Regions from separate parts of the Terrisporobacter glycolicus ATCC 14880 genome, predicted to be linked through region 3. Evidence: riboswitches for the same ligand, from Rfam matches in the RefSeq annotation. Region 3 holds a riboswitch; each other region holds the start of a gene.
The links. Region 3 has a riboswitch for S-adenosylmethionine ahead of TEGL_RS15195 (MetQ/NlpA family ABC transporter substrate-binding protein). Riboswitches for the same ligand answer to the same signal wherever they lie in the genome.
Positions count from the first base shown of each region.

Region 1: it holds a riboswitch for S-adenosylmethionine, as region 3 does, so the genes downstream of both, TEGL_RS06865 (methionine ABC transporter ATP-binding protein) here and TEGL_RS15195 (MetQ/NlpA family ABC transporter substrate-binding protein) in region 3, are expected to answer to the same signal.
Region 2: it holds a riboswitch for S-adenosylmethionine, as region 3 does, so the genes downstream of both, TEGL_RS05135 (ECF-type riboflavin transporter substrate-binding protein) here and TEGL_RS15195 (MetQ/NlpA family ABC transporter substrate-binding protein) in region 3, are expected to answer to the same signal.
Region 4: it holds a riboswitch for S-adenosylmethionine, as region 3 does, so the genes downstream of both, TEGL_RS03630 (Na+/H+ antiporter NhaC family protein) here and TEGL_RS15195 (MetQ/NlpA family ABC transporter substrate-binding protein) in region 3, are expected to answer to the same signal.

Region 1 covers NZ_CP117523.1:1,389,625-1,395,076, forward strand. The annotation lists gene hydE ([FeFe] hydrogenase H-cluster radical SAM maturase HydE) at 1-818, opposite strand, end outside; gene TEGL_RS06855 (hypothetical protein) at 1,311-1,796, opposite strand; gene TEGL_RS06860 (hypothetical protein) at 2,061-2,651, shown strand; SAM riboswitch class I at 2,740-2,843, shown strand; gene TEGL_RS06865 (methionine ABC transporter ATP-binding protein) at 2,931-3,896, shown strand; gene TEGL_RS06870 (methionine ABC transporter permease) at 3,889-4,551, shown strand; gene TEGL_RS06875 (MetQ/NlpA family ABC transporter substrate-binding protein) at 4,581-5,384, shown strand; gene TEGL_RS06880 (hypothetical protein) at 5,440-5,452, opposite strand, start outside.
Region 2 covers NZ_CP117523.1:1,036,609-1,042,060, reverse strand. The annotation lists gene TEGL_RS05150 (S24/S26 family peptidase) at 1-445, opposite strand, end outside; gene TEGL_RS05145 (LCP family protein) at 687-1,703, shown strand; gene TEGL_RS05140 (DUF5050 domain-containing protein) at 1,765-2,859, opposite strand; SAM riboswitch class I at 3,022-3,121, shown strand; gene TEGL_RS05135 (ECF-type riboflavin transporter substrate-binding protein) at 3,223-3,771, shown strand; gene TEGL_RS05130 (ABC transporter ATP-binding protein) at 3,798-5,452, shown strand, end outside.
Region 3 covers NZ_CP117523.1:3,083,421-3,088,872, forward strand. The annotation lists gene TEGL_RS15185 (sensor domain-containing diguanylate cyclase/phosphohydrolase) at 1-544, shown strand, start outside; gene TEGL_RS15190 (PH domain-containing protein) at 628-1,251, opposite strand; gene TEGL_RS15195 (MetQ/NlpA family ABC transporter substrate-binding protein) at 1,403-2,209, opposite strand; SAM riboswitch class I at 2,333-2,438, opposite strand; gene TEGL_RS15200 (amino acid ABC transporter ATP-binding protein) at 2,533-3,165, opposite strand; gene TEGL_RS15205 (amino acid ABC transporter permease) at 3,184-3,795, opposite strand; gene TEGL_RS15210 (amino acid ABC transporter substrate-binding protein) at 3,836-4,621, opposite strand; gene TEGL_RS15215 (VOC family protein) at 4,942-5,337, opposite strand; gene TEGL_RS15220 (ABC transporter permease) at 5,445-5,452, opposite strand, start outside.
Region 4 covers NZ_CP117523.1:703,683-709,134, forward strand. The annotation lists gene TEGL_RS03620 (C40 family peptidase) at 1-935, shown strand, start outside; gene TEGL_RS03625 (pyridoxamine 5'-phosphate oxidase family protein) at 1,119-2,039, shown strand; SAM riboswitch class I at 2,140-2,244, shown strand; gene TEGL_RS03630 (Na+/H+ antiporter NhaC family protein) at 2,347-3,666, shown strand; gene TEGL_RS03635 (undecaprenyl-diphosphate phosphatase) at 3,914-4,741, shown strand; gene TEGL_RS03640 (CD3072 family TudS-related putative desulfidase) at 4,843-5,385, shown strand.

The sequences.
Region 1 (5,452 bases), 1.7 Mb from region 3:
GTAGTTGCAGGTAGAAGCACAGATGGAAGTAAAAGTCGTGTAAGAGCTAAAACAATAATAGATTTTTCAAGAGAACCAGTAGGTTCATCTTTAAAAATAGTATCATGATGAGGAATGAAAGGACCTATACCAACCATTTCTGGATTTAAATCTTTTAAAAAAATTAAATCTCCAGCTATATTTTCATTAGTTTGGTATGGAGAATCAACCATTAATCCTGCACCAACTTGATATCCAATTTCTTTTAAATCTCTAAGACAATTAATTCTATTTGATAATTTTAAATTTTTAGGATGTAGCTTTTTATAATGTTCTTCTGTGGCAGTTTCATGCCTTAACAAATATCTATCAGCTCCAGCATGAAAAAATTTTTTATAAGAGTCATAAGATTTTTCGCCTATAGACAAGGTTATAGCACAATCAGCATATTTATATTTTATTGATTTTATAACCTCAATAATTTTATCATCAGTAAAATAATTATCTTCCCCACCTTGTAATACAAAAGTTCTGTATCCTAATTTATATCCCAAATCTGCACATTCCAGAATTTGTTCTAAACTTAGTCGATATCTCGAAATATTTTTGTTTGAGCATCTTATACCGCAGTAGTAGCAATCATTTTTACAGTAGTTTGTAAATTCAATCAAACCCCTCATATATACCTTATTATCATAAAACTTTCTTCTAGTAGTTACAGCTTTTTCACATAAATAATCAACCTCATCACCCTTAATATTATCAAGTATATAGAGGAGCTCATTTTTATTTAATGAATTTTCTTCATATAGTTTGTCAATTAACTTTATTATATTCATATTTTCCTCCTAATATTTTCATATGAATTCAACAAATAATGCTAAATTTTTAATTAAAAAAGAGACAACAAAAGTACATAATTAACTATTATTTTAAATAAAATAAAGTCAAATTTAATCTAATAAGGTCTACTTATAATTTAAGAAAATACAACTTTACAATAAAAAAACTTTTCTCAAAAGTAATTAAACTAATGAAAGAAAAGTTAGTATTTTTGTAAATAAAGTTATGTATTGATATAAACTAATTTCCTTACAGATCAGTCAATACTTTTCTGGTAGGTAGTAAATTTTTATTAAATTGTATCTAAAGAAAATCTCTAAATACAATGATTAAAAACATATATACAAAAAGTATAATATGAAAATAAATAAAAAGCCATAATTATTTTAAAAAAGATGTTTTAAAATAGTTTTGGCAAGAAAAATATGTTTAAATATTATAAAAAAGACTACTAAGCTTTAAACTTAGTAGTCTTTTTTGTAATAAATCTAAGTGTTTGATTCTTCTAATTCTTTTAAATATATAGTATATCCTATAGCAGCCCCAAAATAACCTAGTACTTTTACTAAGGAAAAAACAGTAATAATCCTCAATCCCTGGTTACTATTTTCATTAAATATTTCAAAATTAGAACTATCGTCAGATGGGTCTGAAGTAACTATGCCTAATTCTAACATATAATTTATTAAGTTGTCGCCTGCAAATATAATCATAGCAAGTAAAAATATTACACTTACCATTTGTGCTATTTCTGCAGATTTTAATTCATTATCCAGTATAACTGGATTATATTTTTCTACATTTGATGCGGACTCTAGTATGGCTTTTTCCGAATAGTTATACTCAATAAAGTTAAGAAAACATCCGATCATAAAAAGCATAGTAGCAAATCTTCCATTTTGAAGAAGTTTTATTTGAATGTTTGTTTCATCAGATAAATTTTTTTTACTAATCCTGGATTTAGATAATGCCATATTTTAACCTCCACAAATTATAGATTTGGATAAATAGTTATAAATATTATATGAATACTATATTAAGATAATGTTTATTAGAGATATATTTTATTATAAAAGGCGATATAATTATAGAAAATTTTTAAAAAATAAATTTTACAAAAACTACCTAATTTTACAGATAATTTTTTTTGCTTTAGAAAATTATTCTACACAAATAAAAAATTTAAAAATAGAGATAATAGTATTTAAAGACATAACTTAAAATGGAGGGTAATTTAAATGAAAAAATTTTTAACACTAACTTTGTCTTTACTTTTACTTTTTACTGCAGTAGCTTGTAGTAACAAAACTAAAACAGAAACAAAAACAGGAACTAAAACAGAAACTACAGATAAAGTAGCGGATAAAACTTATTTAAACACTTATACAGGATTATACGACAAAAATCTTGGAACATTATCTGACTATAACATGTATACAGATGTTAATACAGTGACTAACACTTATAAAGAAAAAAAATATCCTGGTAATGAAAAATATTTAAATGATGTAAAAGCTGCTTACAAAGATAGCAAAGAAAAAATTCAAGCATTTGTAGATGGATTAAAAAATGATGGAAAAACTGAAGATTCAGAATTAAAGAAAATGCATGAAAGTTTAATTGCTGAGGGTGAAAAATCAATAAAAGATATAGATGCTAAAATAGCAAAATTAGATAAAATATCTAAAGATGATTACAATAAAACACAAGATGAATTTATTAAATTAGTAGATGATACAGTAAGAGCTGGAGAAAATGTTACTAATAATTTCGTAAAAATGTTAAAAGACATGGACACAAAATTAGGTATTACTAGAAATACTAAATAATAAAAAAATTATTTGTAAAAATAAAATAAATGATTGACATTCAAAAAGAAAATGGTTAATATTTATAACATAATAAAAATTAAAAAGACTCTTATCAAGAGAGGTGGAGGGACTGGCCCTATGAAACCCGGCAACCAGTACGTTTGTACATGGTGCTAAATCCTGCAACTATTTTTAGTTGAAAGATGAGTATAAATTAGTTATTTAGCCTAAGTTTATACTTAGGCTTTTTTAATACCATTTTTAGACAAAATTAAGAGACTTTTAAGGGGGAATAATATGATACAAATATGTGAAGTAAATAAATATTATGGAAAAACAAAAGTTTTAAATGATATTAATATGCATATAAAAGAAGGCGAGATATTTGGAATAATAGGCCATAGTGGGGCAGGTAAATCCACATTACTAAGATGCATAAATAGACTAGAAACTTATGAGGACGGAAGTATAACAGTACAAGACAGAGAAGTGAAAAATTTAGATGAAAGAGAACTTAGATTTTTAAGAAAAGATTTGGGAATGATATTTCAACATTTTTCATTATTGGAAAGAAAAACAGTATCTGAAAATGTGGCCCTACCACTAGAATGCTTTAAATATTCAAAAAATGAAATAAATAAAAGAGTAGACGAGCTTTTGTCATTGGTAGGAATTCAGGATAAGAAAAACATGAAACCCAGAAATTTAAGTGGAGGTCAAAAACAAAGAGTGGCAATAGCAAGAGCTTTAGCACTAAACCCAAAAGTACTTTTATGCGATGAAGCAACTTCAGCTTTAGATCCAAACACAACAAAATCAATATTAAGTTTATTACAAGATATAAACAAAAAGCTTAATATAACAATAATTATGGTTACTCATCAAATGGAAGTAATAAAACAAATTTGCTCTAGAGTGGCTATTATGGAAAATGGAGAAGTGTTAGAGATAGGAGATACAGAAGAATTATTTTTACAAAATTCTAAAAACTTACAAAAATTAGTGGGAGAAGATGATATCGTACTTCCAAAGGGAACTAATATCAGAATAATCTTCCCAAAAGAAATCTCTAATGACTCCATAATAACTTCTATGGCAAGGGATTTGGACATAAATTTCTCCATTATATGTGGAAAGTTAGAAAAATACAGAGAAGATATACTTGGATCATTAATTATAAATGTTGATAATGATAATAGAGAAAATATAAAAGATTATCTAGATTGGAAAAAGGTTAGATGGGAGGAGATTATAAATGAATAAAACTAGTTTATATACTTATTTAGCTGAAATACTTGGAGATGCTTTACTTCAAACATTATACATGATAATTGTGCCTACTATAGTAGCAACAATTTTAGGATTTATAATGGCAATAATTTTAGTGGTTACCAAGCCAAAAGGACTTAAGCCAAATAAAGTCGTATACAGTATTCTGGGATTTATAGTGAATATGGTTAGAAGTTTTCCATTTATTATTTTACTAATAGCATTAATTCCTTTCACAAGATTTATTGTTGGAACGTCTATTGGAGAAACAGCAGCCATAGTTCCTATTACCATAGGTGCTGCGCCATTTATTGCTAGAGTAATTGAAAATGCATTAAACGAGGTAGATGAAGGGCTGATAGAAGCTGCAAAATCCTTTGGAGCTACAAACTTACAAATAATATTCAAAGTAATGGTAAAAGAAGCGATGCCGTCAATAGTATCTGGTATTACTTTATCCATAATTTCCATATTAGGATGTACAGCCATGGCAGGAACTGTAGGAGCAGGAGGTCTTGGAAAAGTTGCCATAGTGTATGGGCATCAAAGGTTTGATACTTCAGTTATGATATATGTTGTAATTACACTTATTATAATGGTACAGCTAATACAAAGTGTAGGAGACTATGCATATAAAAAACTAAAATAAAAAATAATAAATATAAGGGGGATTTCAAAATGAAATTAAAAAAATTAATAGGATTAACATTAGTAGGAGTTATAAGTGCATCATTATTTGTAGGATGCTCAAAGTCTAGTAAAGAGGAAGATAAAACTATAAAGGTGGGAGCATCTCCAACACCACATACAGAAATTTTAGAGGTTGTAAAACCGCTATTGAAAGAAAAAGGATATGAATTAGAGGTAATACAATTTGATGATTATGTACTTCCAAATACATCTTTGGCAGAGGGAGAACTGGATGCAAATTACTTTCAACATGTTCCTTACTTAGAAGAAATGAATAAAGAAAAAGATTTAAAATTAACTTATACAGCTAAAGTTCATATTGAGCCAATGGGAATTTATTCTAAAAAACATGATAAATTAGATGACTTAAAAAATGGAGCAAAAATATCTGTACCAAATGATGCAACAAATGAAGCAAGAGCATTACAATTATTAGCTGATAATGGTATTATTGAAGTTGCTGATAAAGAATTAATAACAGCAAAAGATATAACTAAAAATCCTAAGAATGTGGAGATAGTAGAAGTTGAGGCAGCTCAAGTACCATCTACTTTACAAGATGTGGACTTTGCTGTTATAAACACTAACTTTGCTTTAAATGTTAACTTAAATCCAACTAAAGATGCTTTAGCAATAGAATCTAATGACTCACCATATGCTAACATATTAGCTTGTAGAGAAGACAATAAAGATAGTGAAAAAGTAAAAGCATTAACTGAAGCACTAACAAGTGATAAAGTTAAGTCATTTATAGAAGAAAAATATAAAGGAAGTATAGTTCCAACATTTTAATTTATAATATGTGAATTTTAATAAAAAGGAAGGATTAATATCCTTCTTTTTTAGTTTAAAATAAATAA
Region 2 (5,452 bases), 2.0 Mb from region 3:
TAGCATTAATTTTAAAAATGTGGTTTCTAATTGGTCTAAAAAATTGCCATATTTTTATTATACTTTTATATTTCCAGTTGTCACAGGAAATCTCTATACCATTCCTTATAACTTTAGAGCAAACTCCTATAACTTGATTATTTTTTACAACTTCTACCCACTGTTGTGCATCTCCATTCATGACAAAAGTGTTATCATCTATTATTTTATATACCCTATGAAGTACAAATTGCCCAGTGTTCCTTTTTATAAATACAATTTCACCCTTTTTAATTTGTCTGTTTCTTGACGATGTTAATATTACACTGTCACGAAGGTGTTTTAATATGGGCATCATAGAATATCCAGTTACTCTTAGTTTACACTGTCCCCCATTTTTTATTATTTCTTCCATAATAGGTACTATTTCTTTGCCATCTTTGCAGCTATATACATAGTTATCCATTATATTCCCCTTGTTTATATATAATAATTTTATTGTATCTTATATTAGTAAGTTTTTCAAACAAAATAATTTAATTACTTCTTTATACCAAAGTACTTATCTTATCAAATAAATTAAATAGTTAGTATTTGTTGAATTAGTATATAAATATGTATAGTTTTTATGTTATAGCATGTAAATTTACAATATTTGTTATAATATAATTATGAATTTCAATTAAATCAAAAATGGAGGGGATTTTTTGACTCAAAAAAATAAAAAATTTAAATTTACAAAAATTGCTGTTATTTTATTAGTACTAATAATAGCTATTCCATTATTCACTTTTTATCATTTTTATAGTAAATTAAATACAACAAGCACTAAAGTTGAAGATGCTTACAAATCAAAATACGAAACTGTGGATGGTATAACTAACATATTATTATTAGGTACTGATGGTAGGGAGAAAGAACTTGCCTATCGTTCTGACTGTATGATGATTGCCACTATCGATTCTAACAACAAAAATATTAAACTAACATCTCTTGCTCGTGATACTTATGTTGATATTCCAGGTAAAGGTAAGGGAAAACTTAATGCTGCTTATTTTTGGGGTAAAGAAAAGTTGCTATTCCAAACAATAGAGGAAAATTTCCAAATAAAGTTAGACAAATTTATTCAAGTTGATTTTGATAATTTAATGAATATTATATTTTCAATAGGTGGAGTAGAAGTAGATATTAAAGAATATGAAATTAAATCTATAAATGAAATGATACCAGGTTCTTACAAACAATGTACTTATTCTGGTAAGGGCAATATGGAACTTCTAACTCATTCAGGTAAACAAAGAATTAATGGCTATCAAGCTATTGCTTATACGAGAATAAGAAAAGTAGATAGTGCCATAAATAGAGATGAGAGACAAAGAGAAGTTATGCTATCTGTTATAAATACTATGAAGCAAGAAGATTTTTCTAAATATCCTAGTTTATTAAATACACTACTTCCATATGTATCTACAAATCTTACACCAAAGGATTTAATAAATATAGCATTTACTGCATACAACTTCAAGCCTTTAACTATAAAACAAGGGCAGTTCCCAATAATAGATGACGTTCATATTAAAGGTGGTACATACAAAAAAGCTGGTTGGGTTTGGTTATACGATTTAAACTCAAGAAAAGTTCTACAAGACTTTATAAATAACGATGTTGATATGGATAAGAACGAATATTTAAAAGATAATAGTAATATACAACTTAATTATTAATTTAAAACAAAAGACTGTAGTATAAATTTAATTTCTTATACTACAGTCTTTCTTATAGTTTCTACATTTTAGTTATAGAACCACCCGATAAGGTTGTTCTATATATATTGTCGCTAAGTATATCATCAAATTCATCATATTGATCAAATACTATTTTTCCAAAATAAATTCTGCTCTTTGCAATATTTATACCATAATGCCATTGATGCTTACTTGTTTTTTTTATAGTTTTTCTGTTACTTCCATCTAAATTCATTGAACATACATTGCCACTTGAATTAATATAATAAATTTTATTATTGTACAAGTTTATGCTTGAAGTGAAATTTTTCGATAAACATTTGTTATTTTTTCCAGTAGATGATATCTTATATACTTCACAAGTATCGTCATTTTCATTGTAAGAATCCTTATCATTATAAACTGTATAATAAATGTTTCCTTTATAGTAAACCATATCTTCTATAGAAGATTCTTCTTTTTTGCCAGATTTATATTTATAAACAGTAGTTCTTTTTTTAGTTTTTGTGTTTATTTTGTATATTATAGAATTATCATATCCATTTGCTACTATATAGATATAGTCGCCAGATAAGGATATATTATCTATCACTCTTGATGATGTAGTATATAATGTTGAAACAGTCTTTTTAGCTGATAAGCTGTAACAACGCAAAGACATTGCTTCATCATAATTACTATTTACGCTTTCTTTTATATAGTATAAATAATTATCTTTTACTATAATTGGATTGTATCCATAATTGCTTATTAATCTAGTTTTCTCAGTCCCATCAGTTTTAACTCTATAAATACCATACCTATTACCAGAGTCGTATATTCCCACATAATACATGTACTTGCCAACTACATTTATGTATGGTTCTTCTGATGCATTATTTACTATTTGTTTTTTTGCACTTCCATTTTTATAAGTTCTGTAAATATAGTAATAATTTGCCTCTTTAGTTTCTTTATATATCTTGCTACTTCTTATATAAGAGTAGTTTCCATTTGCAGCTGCATACCCTCCATTACTAATATTTGAATTACTGTTCCCATATACTGAAGCCCCATCAACACTTTTTGTAAACCCGCAAGTAATTATCACTCCTACTATTAATATAATAGATAAAAATTTCTTTAATTTACTCATAAATTCCCCCCACTTTTACTTTAATTAATATTAATATACTTTAAAATATGATTTTCCTCCATAAGTCCTTTATAAATGTAATTATTTTGTAAATTATTTAAACTTGACAAATTTCGACTTATTTTGTAGAATATTTTGTGGAACTCACATAAAATTAAATATTACTTATCAAGAGAGGTGGAGGGACTGGCCCTGTGAAACCCAGCAACCGGTCTAAAGACAAAGGTGCTAATTCCTACAGAAGAATTCTGGAAGATAAGATTACGCATATAATCTCTTTCTTATCAGAAAGAGATTTTTTTTATATAAAAGTTCATTAATAAATTTTAAATATAAAGAAACGAATGGAGAAAAAGGAGTAATATGATCAAAATAGATACAAAAACAATAGTAACAATCGGTGTTGCTTCTGCTCTTTATGGAGCCTTAGGGTTTGTTGGAATACCCATAGGACCTAACACTCAATTAAAACCTGCCATAGCTTTGCTTGCTATATTCTCTGCTCTATTTGGTCCATTTGTTGGATTTTCAATGGGGTTTTTAGGACATATGTTAACTGATATGATTGCCGGTTGGGGAATCTGGTGGGGCTGGGTTGCAAGCTCTGGTATTATGGGTCTTTTTATGGGACTAGTTTTCAAATGCAAGAAATTTAGTATAAAAGATGGATTATGTAATAAGTTCCATGTTTCATATCTTGTGATTACAGGTGTGATTGGTATTATCTTAGCATTTGTATTTGCTGCAGGTTTTGACGTGCTTGTTATGGGTGAACCTTTAGATAAAATGAAAATTCAGGCAGCTCTTGCCATATTTACAAACGCAATAGTATTTTTAGGTGTTGGTGTTCCAACTATACTAGGTTTTGTTAGAGCAAATAAAAAAAATAGTGGGTTAAAGATTGAGGACTAAGCAAAATAAAAAATAAGGAGAATATAATGATAAGTTTTAAAAACTTTAGTTTTAAATATAATAATGTAGTTGATAAAACTTTAAAGGATATAAATATTACTATAAATAAGGGTGAAAAAGTCTTAATAGTAGGGCCAAGTGGTTCTGGAAAATCCACTCTTTCTCATTGTTTAAATGGACTTATTCCTTTTTCATACAATGGTGAAATGGAAGGTTCAATTATAGTAGACAATATTAAACCTTACGAAGAAAGTTTATCAGATATAAGTAAAAAAATTGGTACAATCATGCAAGACCAAGACTCTCAGTTTGTAGGTCTTTGTGTTGGTGAAGATGTGGCATTTAGTTTTGAAAATGATGCTATTCCTCTTAACGAAATGAAAGTTAAAGTTATTAATGCACTGGAATTAGTAAATATGGTTGATTTTATTAATCACAGTCCTTATGAATTATCTGGTGGTCAAAAGCAAAGAGTTTCTCTTGCTGGAGTTCTTGGAAGTAATGCTGATGTCTTACTTTTTGATGAGCCTTTGGCAAATCTAGATCCTGCCTCTGGAAAAGAAATTATGCAATTAATAAATGATATTCATAAAAAAACAAATAAAACTATTATAATAGTTGAGCATAGAATAGAAGATGTTCTAGAACAACCCTTTGATAAAGTTATTATTATAGACAAAGGTGAAGTTAAAGCTATTGGTACACCTGATGAAATTTTAAAATCAGATTTATTAGAAAAAAGTGGACTTAGAGAACCTCTTTACGTATCAGCTATGAAATATGCAAATTGTAATTTGGAAAATATAAATAATTTAAGGGAATTTAATAACTTGGATGAAGAATCTAAGGAAAATATAAAAAATTGGTTAGAGAATAATTCTAAAAATGCTTCTATAAAGGACAATAATAATGAAGAGAAAATCCTTGAGATAAATAATTTAACTTTTTCTCATAACAAAAATAAAAATACTTTAGAAAATATTTCTTTTTATGTTAATAAAGGCGAGATCTTAGCTGTTGTTGGAAATAATGGTGCAGGAAAATCAACTTTATGTAGACTTATAACAGGCATTTTAAAATACAAAGAAGGCAGTATATGTTTAAATAATGAATGTATAGACTCTTGGAGCATAAAGAAAAGAGGCTCTTCTATAGGATATGTAATGCAAAATCCAAATCAAATGATATCTCAACATATGATAAAAGATGAAATTGGTCTAGGATTAAAATGCAGAGGATATTCTAAGGAAGAAATTGATACAAAAGTTAAAGAAGTGTTAAAAATATGCGGTTTATATCCATATAGGAATTGGCCTGTTGGAGCCCTTAGCTATGGGCAAAAGAAAAGAGTAACTATAGCTTCCATATTGGCAATAAATCCAGATGTTATAATTCTTGACGAACCAACTGCTGGACAAGACTACAAACACTACACAGAATTTATGGAATTTGTAAAATGTTTGGCAAGCAAGGGAATTTCCATAATTCTTATAACTCACGATATGCAGTTAACTCTGGAATATTGTGACAGAGCTGTAGTACTTTCTAATGGTAAAAAAATAGCAGATAATAAACCATCATACATTTTAACTGATAAAAATATTATAAAACAAGCAAACTTAAAAGAAACGTCATTATCAACTTTAGCAAAAGCAGTTAGCATAAAAAATACAAATGATTT
Region 3 (5,452 bases):
GGATTCTTTACTAAAAAGTCTAGAAGAAAAAAACTTAGAAACTAATGAACATGCCAAAAGAGTAACTAAATATGCCTTAGCTTTGGGACAAAAGTTAAACTTTAAAATTTCAGAATTAGATGAATTAATTCTCGTAGCTAGATTACATGATATTGGTAAAATAGGCATTTCCGAAGATATATTATTAAAACCAGGTTCCCTTACTAGTGAAGAATTCGAAATAATGAAAACCCATACAGAAAAGGGGTATCGCATTATAAATGCATCTAGTGAACTATATACTGTTGCAAAATGCGTTCTTACACATCATGAAAGGTGGGATGGCAAGGGCTATCCTCTTGGACTTAAAGGAGATGAAATCCCCTTGGTATCTAGAATAATTAATATTGCTGATTCTTTTGATGTGATGACTAATAATAGACCTTATAAAAATACAAAAAGTAAAAATGAAGCTATAAAAGAGCTCCAAAGGTGCGCTGGAACACAATTTGATCCTACTTTAGTATATTATTTCATAGAATATATTAATGATATAGAGGAATAATTCCCCTATATCATTTTTAATTTTATAACTTTTTAAGTTGTATTCTATAGTATTTTCAGATTACTTCTAATTCTTTAGCTTTGTTAATTATTTATATATTTTTCAAAAACATATCCAAAATCTTTGTTATTATAATTTTCTCTTATATCGCTCATCCAGCTAAAATTAAATTTAGTAATTTCCTCTATCATATTAGCAGTATTACCCTCCATACGAGATCTACTTATAGCATCATTTGCCATGTCTAAGCTTTTCATTCCATATTCATAAGACTGTTTATTTTTATGTTGTATTTTCCCAATTTCAAATAAAGCTTTATATAAATCTTTTAATTGTTCTATTTGTTTTTTATCAACATCTATACTAAAATAATTGTCTGCAAAACTAAATTTTATTTCAACATCTAAATCTACTGTTCCTGCTGTTTCTAGTGTTACCGAATGAACATTTTCACTACGAAACTCATGTCTTTTTACTACTCTTTTCTTACTTACAGCAGATGCACCATCAACATGTATTAATCCTCTATTTGTAAATACATACTCATCTGATTTTGATTTTATAACAAAGTAGATTTTCTCCCCATCTTCATTCATTATATAATCATCTCCATCAACTTTGTTAAAGTCCTTTGGATCTATTATCTTACCTATATCAGATAAACCTAATGTATCTGCTGCCATTTTTCCAAATATATTGCCTGCCATATTGTCCTCCAAGTTATTTAATTTTTTAATACATTTATATTATATCATGTTAATATTTCTATTCAATCATGATAATTTTAACATTAATTATAGGACAAATTTCATCGAAATGTATTATTTTATATGTTTCATTTAGACAACTATGTTTACTTTAAAATACAGGTATTACAATTCCATTATATTTAGATTCTATAAGTTCTCTGCATTTATCAGATGTAAGAACTTCTTCTAGCACTTTTATTGTTTCACTATTTTTGTCTTCTACTCTATATACAAGCAAATTAGCATATTCATCATTTATGGGTGCTGTATAAATTCCATCTTCCTTTGCACTAAGTCCTGCAGGTATAGCATAAGTTGTATCCACAAATCCAGCTGTAACATCTTCTAATGATGGAGGTATTTGGGCCACATCTAATTGAACAAATTCTAAATTTTTTGGATTTTTAGTAATATCATTAACACCAACTATATCACCTTCTATTAGAGTTATTAATCCTTCACTCTCCAAATATCTTAAAGACTTTGATGCTGAGGCAGCATTATCACTTATGGCAATCTTGTCTCCACTTTTAAATTCCTCAATAGAATTTATTTTCTTGGAATATAATACTCCTGGACAAACATATAGTTTAGATCCTGCCATTATTTTATATCCCTTACTTTTTACTGCCTCATCTAAATAAGGCTTATGTTGAAATAAATTTGCATCAATTTCTCCATTATTTAATGATTCATTAGGTAATACATAATCATTAAATATTACAACCTCTAACTTATATCCTTTTTCTTCTATAAGTGGTTTTAACTCTTCTAATAATTCTCCACCAGGAACTAATGTAGCTCCCACTTTAATTATTTTATCCTCTTTAGATTCAGGCGATGAATTTGAGCATCCAACTAACGATGCACATAATACTGCACTTAGTGCTAAGTTTAATAATTTTTTTAATTTCATAATAATGTTCCCCCTTAAATTTGTAGTAAAATAAAAATCTCTGTAGCTCCTCCATTACTTGAAATTCCATCCATATAAAATAAAAAAACTTGAGTATAAACTCAAGTTTTAATAGCGAATTTATACTTATCTTTCAGTAAATATACTGCAGGATTTAGCACCATGTATATAAAAATATACTGGTTGCCGGGTTTCATAGGGCCAGTCCCTCCACCACTCTAGATAAGAGATATTTATTTTTTAATTTGATAATTATAGTAACACCATTCTTTTTTAAAGTAAATTATATAATTTAATTTTTATACTTTTATTTATTTTTCATATTAGCTTCCTATTTTTATTATTTTATCTTTTATCTTGTTAGCAAATCCTATATCATGAGTTATTATCAAAATTGCCATGCCTTTTGACTTTAAATTTCTTATTATTTGAGAAACTTTCTCTATTGAATCCACATCTAGTGCTGATGTTGGTTCGTCAAAACAAAGAATTTTTGGCGTTAATGCACAAGCTCTTGCTATGGCAACCCTTTGACATTGTCCTCCAGATAATTCATAAGGATAAGCATTTATTTTTTCTTCTAAATCTACCATTTTCAAAATTTCTTTTGCTTCTTTTATTGCATTTTCTTTAGATTTTTTCAATACATTTACTGGAGCTGATATTATATTTTCTAAAACAGACATATGTGGAAATAAATTAAAATTTTGAAATACCATTCCTGTTTTATTTCTATTTTTTAATATATGATTTTTATCTTTCATTACACAATTATCTAATATTATTTCTCCATCATCAAAATCTTCAAGACCATTTATGCATCTAAGAATCGTAGTTTTACCTACACCTGATTTTCCTAAAAGTACGCATACTTCCCCACTGTTTACTTCAAAATTTATATTATCTAGTACTTTATTATTTCCAAAGGATTTAGTTAAATTTTTCACTTGTAACATAATTTTTCTCCCATCTTTTTATCTATAATACGCATACTTGTTTTCAAATTTTTTAAACATAATTGTCAAAATTCCAACTAAAACTAAATACACTGCCCCAGCTTCTATTAAGGGAACTATACTTGCCTGTTGATTTTGTGCTATTTGAGCGATTCTCAATATATCATTTAACCCTATTGCATAAACTATAGCAGTGTCTTTAATTAAAGTTATTACTTCATTTGACATGGCAGGTAACACTCTTTTTATGACTTGTGGAAAAATTATTTTTCTGTACATTTCAAATTTACTAAATCCTAGTACAAAAGCACCTTCATATTGACCTTTGTCTATAGATTGAATTCCACCTCTAAATATTTCAGCAAAATAAGCTGCATAGTTTAATGAAAATGCTACGATTACTGCATCAAATCTGTCAAATATTATTCCCATTAAAGGAAGACCGAAAAATACAAATACAAGTTGTAATAATAAAGGTGTTCCTCTCATAATTAATATATATATATTTGCCATTTGGCTTATCATTTTATTTTTAGATAATCTTATAAAAGCTATCATAATTCCAAGTGGTACTGATATTATCAATGTTATAAAAAACACTGATAATGTAATTTTTAATCCTTCTAGCATTATATAATTTCCTCCTTGTTTTTTCCTTAATTTTTATATCTTAATCAGCTTTGCCAAACCATTTTTTATAAATTTCATCAAAAGTTTTATCTTCTTTTATTTTTTTTATTGTCTTATTTACCTTGTTTCTAAGCTCAGTATCATCTTTTCTAAATGCAACAACATAATCTTCTGTTCCAAAATTATCATCTAATATCTTATATTTTTCTTCACCTTTTTTACTTATATAATATTTAACTAAAGTTTCATCTCCAACTATTGCATTTATTCGTCCTGCTTCCAAATCCCTAAAAACTTTATCAAAAGTATCATATAATACTGGTGAGCCATCTAAGCTTTTTAATACTTTTGTATCTTTTTCTAAAGCTTCTTGACCCGCAGATCCTTGTTGAGTTCCTATTATTTTACCTTTTAAATCCTCTTTCTTTTTAATTGGTGAATCTTTTAGAGTTACTATAAGCTGACTATTTTTCATATATGCATCTGTATAAGCAACTTTTTCTTTTCTCTCTTCGGTCAATGAGTATCCATTCCATATGGCATCTATATTTCCTGAATTTAATTCAGTTTCTTTCATCGACCAGTCTATGTTTTGAAATTTCACATTCATATTTAGTATCTTGAAAGTTTCTGTGGCTAAATCCACATCAAAACCCACTGTGTTTCCATTGTCATCTAAATATCCCATAGGAAAATATGTATTATCATATCCTACTACTATTTCATTATCATTTGAACCTACATCTTTTTTATTACACCCTACTACCCCTATCATAATTACTAAAACTGATAATCCCATTGTTAATTTTTTTAATACCTTTTTCATTTTTTTCTCCTCCTAATAATTTAATTTTTATTTATTATTGCAATAAAAAAACCACATAGGCTAATACCTATGTGGTTAATATTTATAATATATATTCCACCATAGATATAAGCCTTTTTAATAGCACTAAAAGGGCTTGTATCTATGAATTAAATTTCATAATTTACAATCCCTTGGTTCTATGATGGTGATGATGAAGTTGTATATTTAATTTTATTATAATTGTTGAATTTTTCATAACACCATTTCTCCTATTCTTAATATTTGTCTAAATTAATTTTTTTATTTGTAATTAATAGTAATATTAATATTTGGAATTGTCAAATATTTTTTATTTTAAATTTATCTTCACGTAGTAAATATTCGTTATTATCTTGATCTTTAAATGTAAATAATTTAGCATAAGGCATTGTTACTATTTGGGTAACTTCAACACCTTTAGCTTTCATTTCTTTATACGCATTATCCAAATCTTCTGTGCTTAATATAACTGTTTTGTAGTCTGTATTAGAATTTGGATATTTAGTTTTCATAAGGTTTTTATCATATAAAACTATAGTTACCCATTCACTTTCTTTAGGTGCAACTTCTATCCATCTTAAAGGTCTTTCTGTTTCATCTATCTTTGTTACAAAGTTTAATTTTTCAGTCCAGAATTTCTTAGCTTCATCTTGATTATTTACATATATTGTTACTTTAGCTATTTTATTTATCATTTTGCATCTCCTCAAATATATTTCTTTATTAACAATACATTTAAAAATCTATTACATTAATAAAATAAATTTAAATTAACATAATAGATTTTTATTTATATAAGTTCCTATATAC
Region 4 (5,452 bases), 1.7 Mb from region 3:
CTAGTGGAAGTATAACAGGATATGTTTCAAATCAATATTTAAGCAGTAAAGCACCAAGTTCAGGCAATACTTCAGATAATGATAGTAATGAAACATCAATTACAAAATATGTGGATGCAAGTGTTGGACTAAATGTAAGAAAAGGGGCAGGAACAAACTACTCAGTAATAACTACATTAAGTCATGGAACAAAAGTAACTGTAAAATCAACTAGCAATGGATGGTCAAAAATAACTAGTGGAAGTGTAACAGGATATGTTTCTAGTTCATATTTAAGTAGTAGTAAGCCAAGTACTGGCAATAATTCAAATAGTGAAACATCAACTACTAAATACGTAGACTCAAAAGCTGGATTAAATGTAAGAAAAGGAGCTGGAACAAGCTACTCAGTAATAACTACATTAAGTCATGGAACAAAAGTAACTGTAAAATCAACTAGTAATGGATGGTCAAAAATAACTAGTGGAAGTGTAACAGGATATGTTTCGAGTACATATTTAACTAGTAAAAAACCATCTTCTGGAAGTTCTTCAGATTCTAATACTTCAACTAGTACTTCAGCAAGTAAGGTAATTTCTTATGCAAAAAAATTATTAGGAAAGCCTTATGTATGGGGTGCTCAAGGACCTAGTGGATTTGACTGTTCAGGGTTTACATACTATGTATTTAAAAATGCTGCTGGAATAACATTACCAAGAACATCATCTTTACAAAGTAACTATGGAACTTATGTAAGTAGAAGTAATTTAAAACCTGGAGACTTAGTATTCTTTGACACTGTTGGATCAAATAATGGTGGAGTTACTCACTGTGGTATTTATATAGGAAATGGACAATTAATCCATGCTGCATCTGGGCAAGGAAAAGTTGTTATAAACGATATGAATAGTTCGTACTATGTAAATACTTATGTAAATGCAAGAAGAGTTTTATAATCATCGAAAAGAAAAAGTACATATTGGAATTATTAAGTAAATCTTAATAATTCCTTTTTTTATTATTGAAAAAAATATAAAGATAATAAAAACATAAGATGTTTACACATTTAATAGACGTGAGTTATGAAAAGTGTAACAATAGTAAGAAAGGTATATATGATAATAATTCCTAAAAAATAAATGTCAAATAATAAGATTTATTATGAAGAGGTGGATAAAATGAATATTACTCTTATTTTATATGAAAGTAAGTATGAAACATGTAAGGTTATCTCAAACACCGTATGTCCAATATTAGGCCCAGCAAAATCTTTTGACATTAATGATTCACCGCATGATATTAAACATTATTCTAATATTGTTTTAGTGTTTTCTTTGTATGGACAAAATAACTGTGAAAAAATTTTGAAATATATAGAGGAAAATAAAATAGACTTAAATAATAAAAGAGTGGCCTTAGTATGTATAGGATTAAATAAACAAGAGGCATTAAATAAGATTGAACAATTAAAAAAAGTTGTCAATAATGAAAATATTTTTTGTGAGTATATAAAGGGTGAAATGTTTATAAATAAGTTTACTACTGAGGATAACAAAGTATTAGAATTAGGTAAAAACTTGAGAGAATATTTTAATACACCTAAGTTTATACCTCCAGTTAATATAACTAAAAAAGAAATTGAAACCTTTCTTAAAAATAAAAATACATGTACACTTGCTACTGGATATGGAGACTTTGTAAGGGCAACACCTTTAGAATATGAGTATTACGATGGAAACATTTATATAACTAGTGAAGGTGGTCTAAAGTTTATAGGGCTTTCAAAAAACAATCAAATATCTCTTTGTGTATATGAAGATTATAAAAGTATGAATAATTTATGTGGTTTGCAAATAAGTGGAGAAGCAGAAATTATAAAACCTTGGTGTGAAGAATATATAGACTTACTTATTAGAAAAAATATTAAGGTAGAAAATATATCAAAATTACCTTTTGATATGAATGTAATAAAAATTGTACCAAGTAAGTACGAATTTTTATATTCTAAATTTAAAAATTTGGGATTTGACACAAAACAAATCTATATACCTGAAAAATAGTCTGTACTTTATATGTTATATTAGAATTTTTTAATAATAAAAAGTTGACAGTAAATAAAAAATATTCTAATATATTAATTAATAAAAATAAATATTTACTTACTTATCAAGAGTGGTGGAGGGACAGGCCCTATGATACCCGGCAACCGATATATATTTATATAAAAAGGTGCTAAATCCTGCAGCGAAGGCTGAAAGATGAGGAATAACATAGTTTATAAAAGCTTGAGATTATTCTCAAGCTTTTTTTATTCTTGAAAGTAAAATTTCAACTGATAGTAAGTATTATAAGGAAGGGAGAATAATTATGAGCAAGGAAAGACAAAAAGGTAGTGCATTGGCATTGTTGCCATTAGTAATATTTTTAGTTTTATTTATTGGAAGTGGAGTTATAAGTGGAGATTTTTATAAAATGCCTACTTTAGTAGCTTTTATAATTTCAACAGCAGTAGCATTTCTATTTAATAGAAAAGCTGATTTTAATAAGAAGATGGAAGTATTTTGTAAAGGTGGAGGAAATAAAGATATTATTTTAATGCTTATAATATTCTTATTTGCTGGAGCTTTCAGTGGTGTATCAAAAGCCATGGGTGGAGCTGATTCTGTAGTAAATTTAGGTTTATCAATAGTACCAGCTAACTTATTAGTTACAGGATTATTTGTTATAGGGTGTTTTATATCTATATCAATGGGAACATCTGTAGGAACTATAGCAGCAATAGGTCCAATAGGTGTAGCAGTCGCTTCAAAAACGGGTATACCAGTAGCTCTAGTTTTAGGTGCAGTAGTAGGTGGAGCAATGTTTGGTGATAACCTATCAATGATATCTGATACAACAATTGCTGCTACAAGAACCCAAGGTTGTGAAATGAGAGATAAGTTTAAAGTAAATTTTTTAATAGTACTGCCAGCGGCTATAATTACTATAATATTATTAACAGTAATGAGCAGAGGATATGTAAGCGTATCAAATGAAACATATAACTATGAGTTAGTAAAAGTTTTACCATATTTGTTTGTACTTATTGGTGCAGTTCTTGGAGCAAATGTATTTTTACTTCTTGGTGGGGGAGTAATATTTGCAGGAACAATAGGAATAATAACAGGATCTTTAGATTTATTTGGGGTAATAACAGCTGTATCGGAAGGAATGACAGGAATGTTCGAACTTTGTATGATATCTGTTGTAGTTGGCGGAATGGTTGAGCTTATAAAGTTTAATGGAGGAATAGATTCTGTACTTGATTTTATACAAAGTAAAATAAAAAATAAAAAAGGTGCTGAATTTGGAATAGCAGCATTAGTCAGTATTGTAGATTTATGTACTGCAAACAATACTATAGCCATAGTAATGGCTGGACCAATAGCTAAAAATATAGCGGATGAATATGAAATAGATTCAAAAAAATCAGCTAGTATATTGGATATATTTTCATCAGTATGGCAAGGAATAATTCCTTATGGAGCGCAACTATTAACTGCGGCAGGTTTGGCTGGAATATCACCATTTGCGATAATTGGGTACTTACACTATCCAATATTAATGTTTCTGTGTGGTATAGTTGCTATAGGTTTAGGTCTTCCAAAAGATAAAAGTAATAAAGGAAAATCAGAAAAAATAGCATAGCTAACTATTTAATATAAAAAGTTATCTAAAATATCTTAGATAACTTTTTTTATAATGAGGATAGTTGTGATGGGATAAATAGGAAAATTAAATTTTTATTTTTTGAAAAATTTGTAATTTTATTACAAAATAGTAAGTATAAAATTATGAGGCTAAGTCATACTTTATATGGTATACTAGAAAAAGACCTAAATATTAATTAGGATTTTTTTTATTCAAATAAAGAAAATATAAATGAGGTGAAAACATGGAATGGATAGAAATATTTAAAGCCATCATATTGGGTATTATTGAAGGAATTACAGAGTGGCTTCCAGTAAGTAGTACAGGTCATATGATATTAGTTGATGAATTTCTACAATTAGGTATGTCGCCAGCTTTCAAAGAAATGTTCTTTGTAGTTATACAGCTAGGTGCCATAATGGCTGTTGTAATTTTATATTGGAAAAAGATTTTTCCTTTTAAATTTGATAGAAAACCATTTGTACAAAAAGACATAATTATTATGTGGATTAAAATAGTAATTGCTTGTATTCCTGCAGCAGTAATTGGATTATTATGGGATGACCAAATAAATGCACTATTTTATAATTTCCAAACAGTAGCTACTATGCTTATTATATTTGGTATTTTATTTATAGTAGTTGAAAATCAGAATAAGGATGTAAGACCTAAAGTTACAAATATGAATCAACTTACATATAAAATGGCTATAATCATAGGATTATTCCAATTAATAGCTGCAGTTTTCCCAGGAACATCTCGTTCAGGGGCAACAATAGTTGGAGCATTATTAATAGGTGTATCAAGGGAAATAGCAGCAGAATTTACATTCTTCTTAGCCATACCAGTAATGTTTGGGGCAAGTTTACTTAAACTAGTTAAATTTGGATTTGCATTTACAAGTTTTGAATTAATAGTATTAGGTGTAGGTACTGTAGTATCATTTGTAGTATCTGTATGGGCAATCAAATTCCTTATGGGATATATTAAAAAACATGACTTTAAAATATTTGGATGGTATAGAATAATACTTGGTATTATTTTATTAGCATATTTTTTCTTTATGATGTAAAATAATTTAGAGTTTTAGATAAAGCTATGGTGAAAATAAATTGCCATGGCTTTTTTATATATAATAAAAATAATAATTTATAGATAAAATAAGGAGGAATTATGAAAAGAATTTTAGTTGTAACACATTGCATTTTAAATAGAGCATCAAAAGTTGAAGGATATAATATAGAAGAAATTAACGAAGAAAATAATTTAAGAAAAGAATTATTAAGTGAAGTTTTTAAAAAAGATATAGAATTATTACAATTACCATGTCCAGAGTTTACAATGTATGGTTCAAAACGTTGGGGACATGAAAAAAATCAATTTGATAATCCATTTTTTAAAAAACATTGTAATAATCTATTAAAGCCTGTGATAGAACAATTAATAGAGTATTATACAAATAAAGAGAAATTTGAAATAATAGGTATTGTTGCTATAGATGGCAGTCCTAGTTGTGGATATAATTTTACTTGCAAAGGTAATTATGGAGGAGAGCTTGGAGGATGTGCATCATTAAATGAAAAAATAAAAAGTATATCTTTGGAGAATGAATCAGGCGTATTTATAGAAGAGTTAAAAAAATTATTGGGTGATTATAATATAAAAATACCAATTAGAACATTAAAAGATGAAATTATTCATTTAAAAAATTTATAATTAATAAGCAGTATTGTATTTTTATATATATGATATCGATTCTCTTGAACTCCAATAAAATCATGAT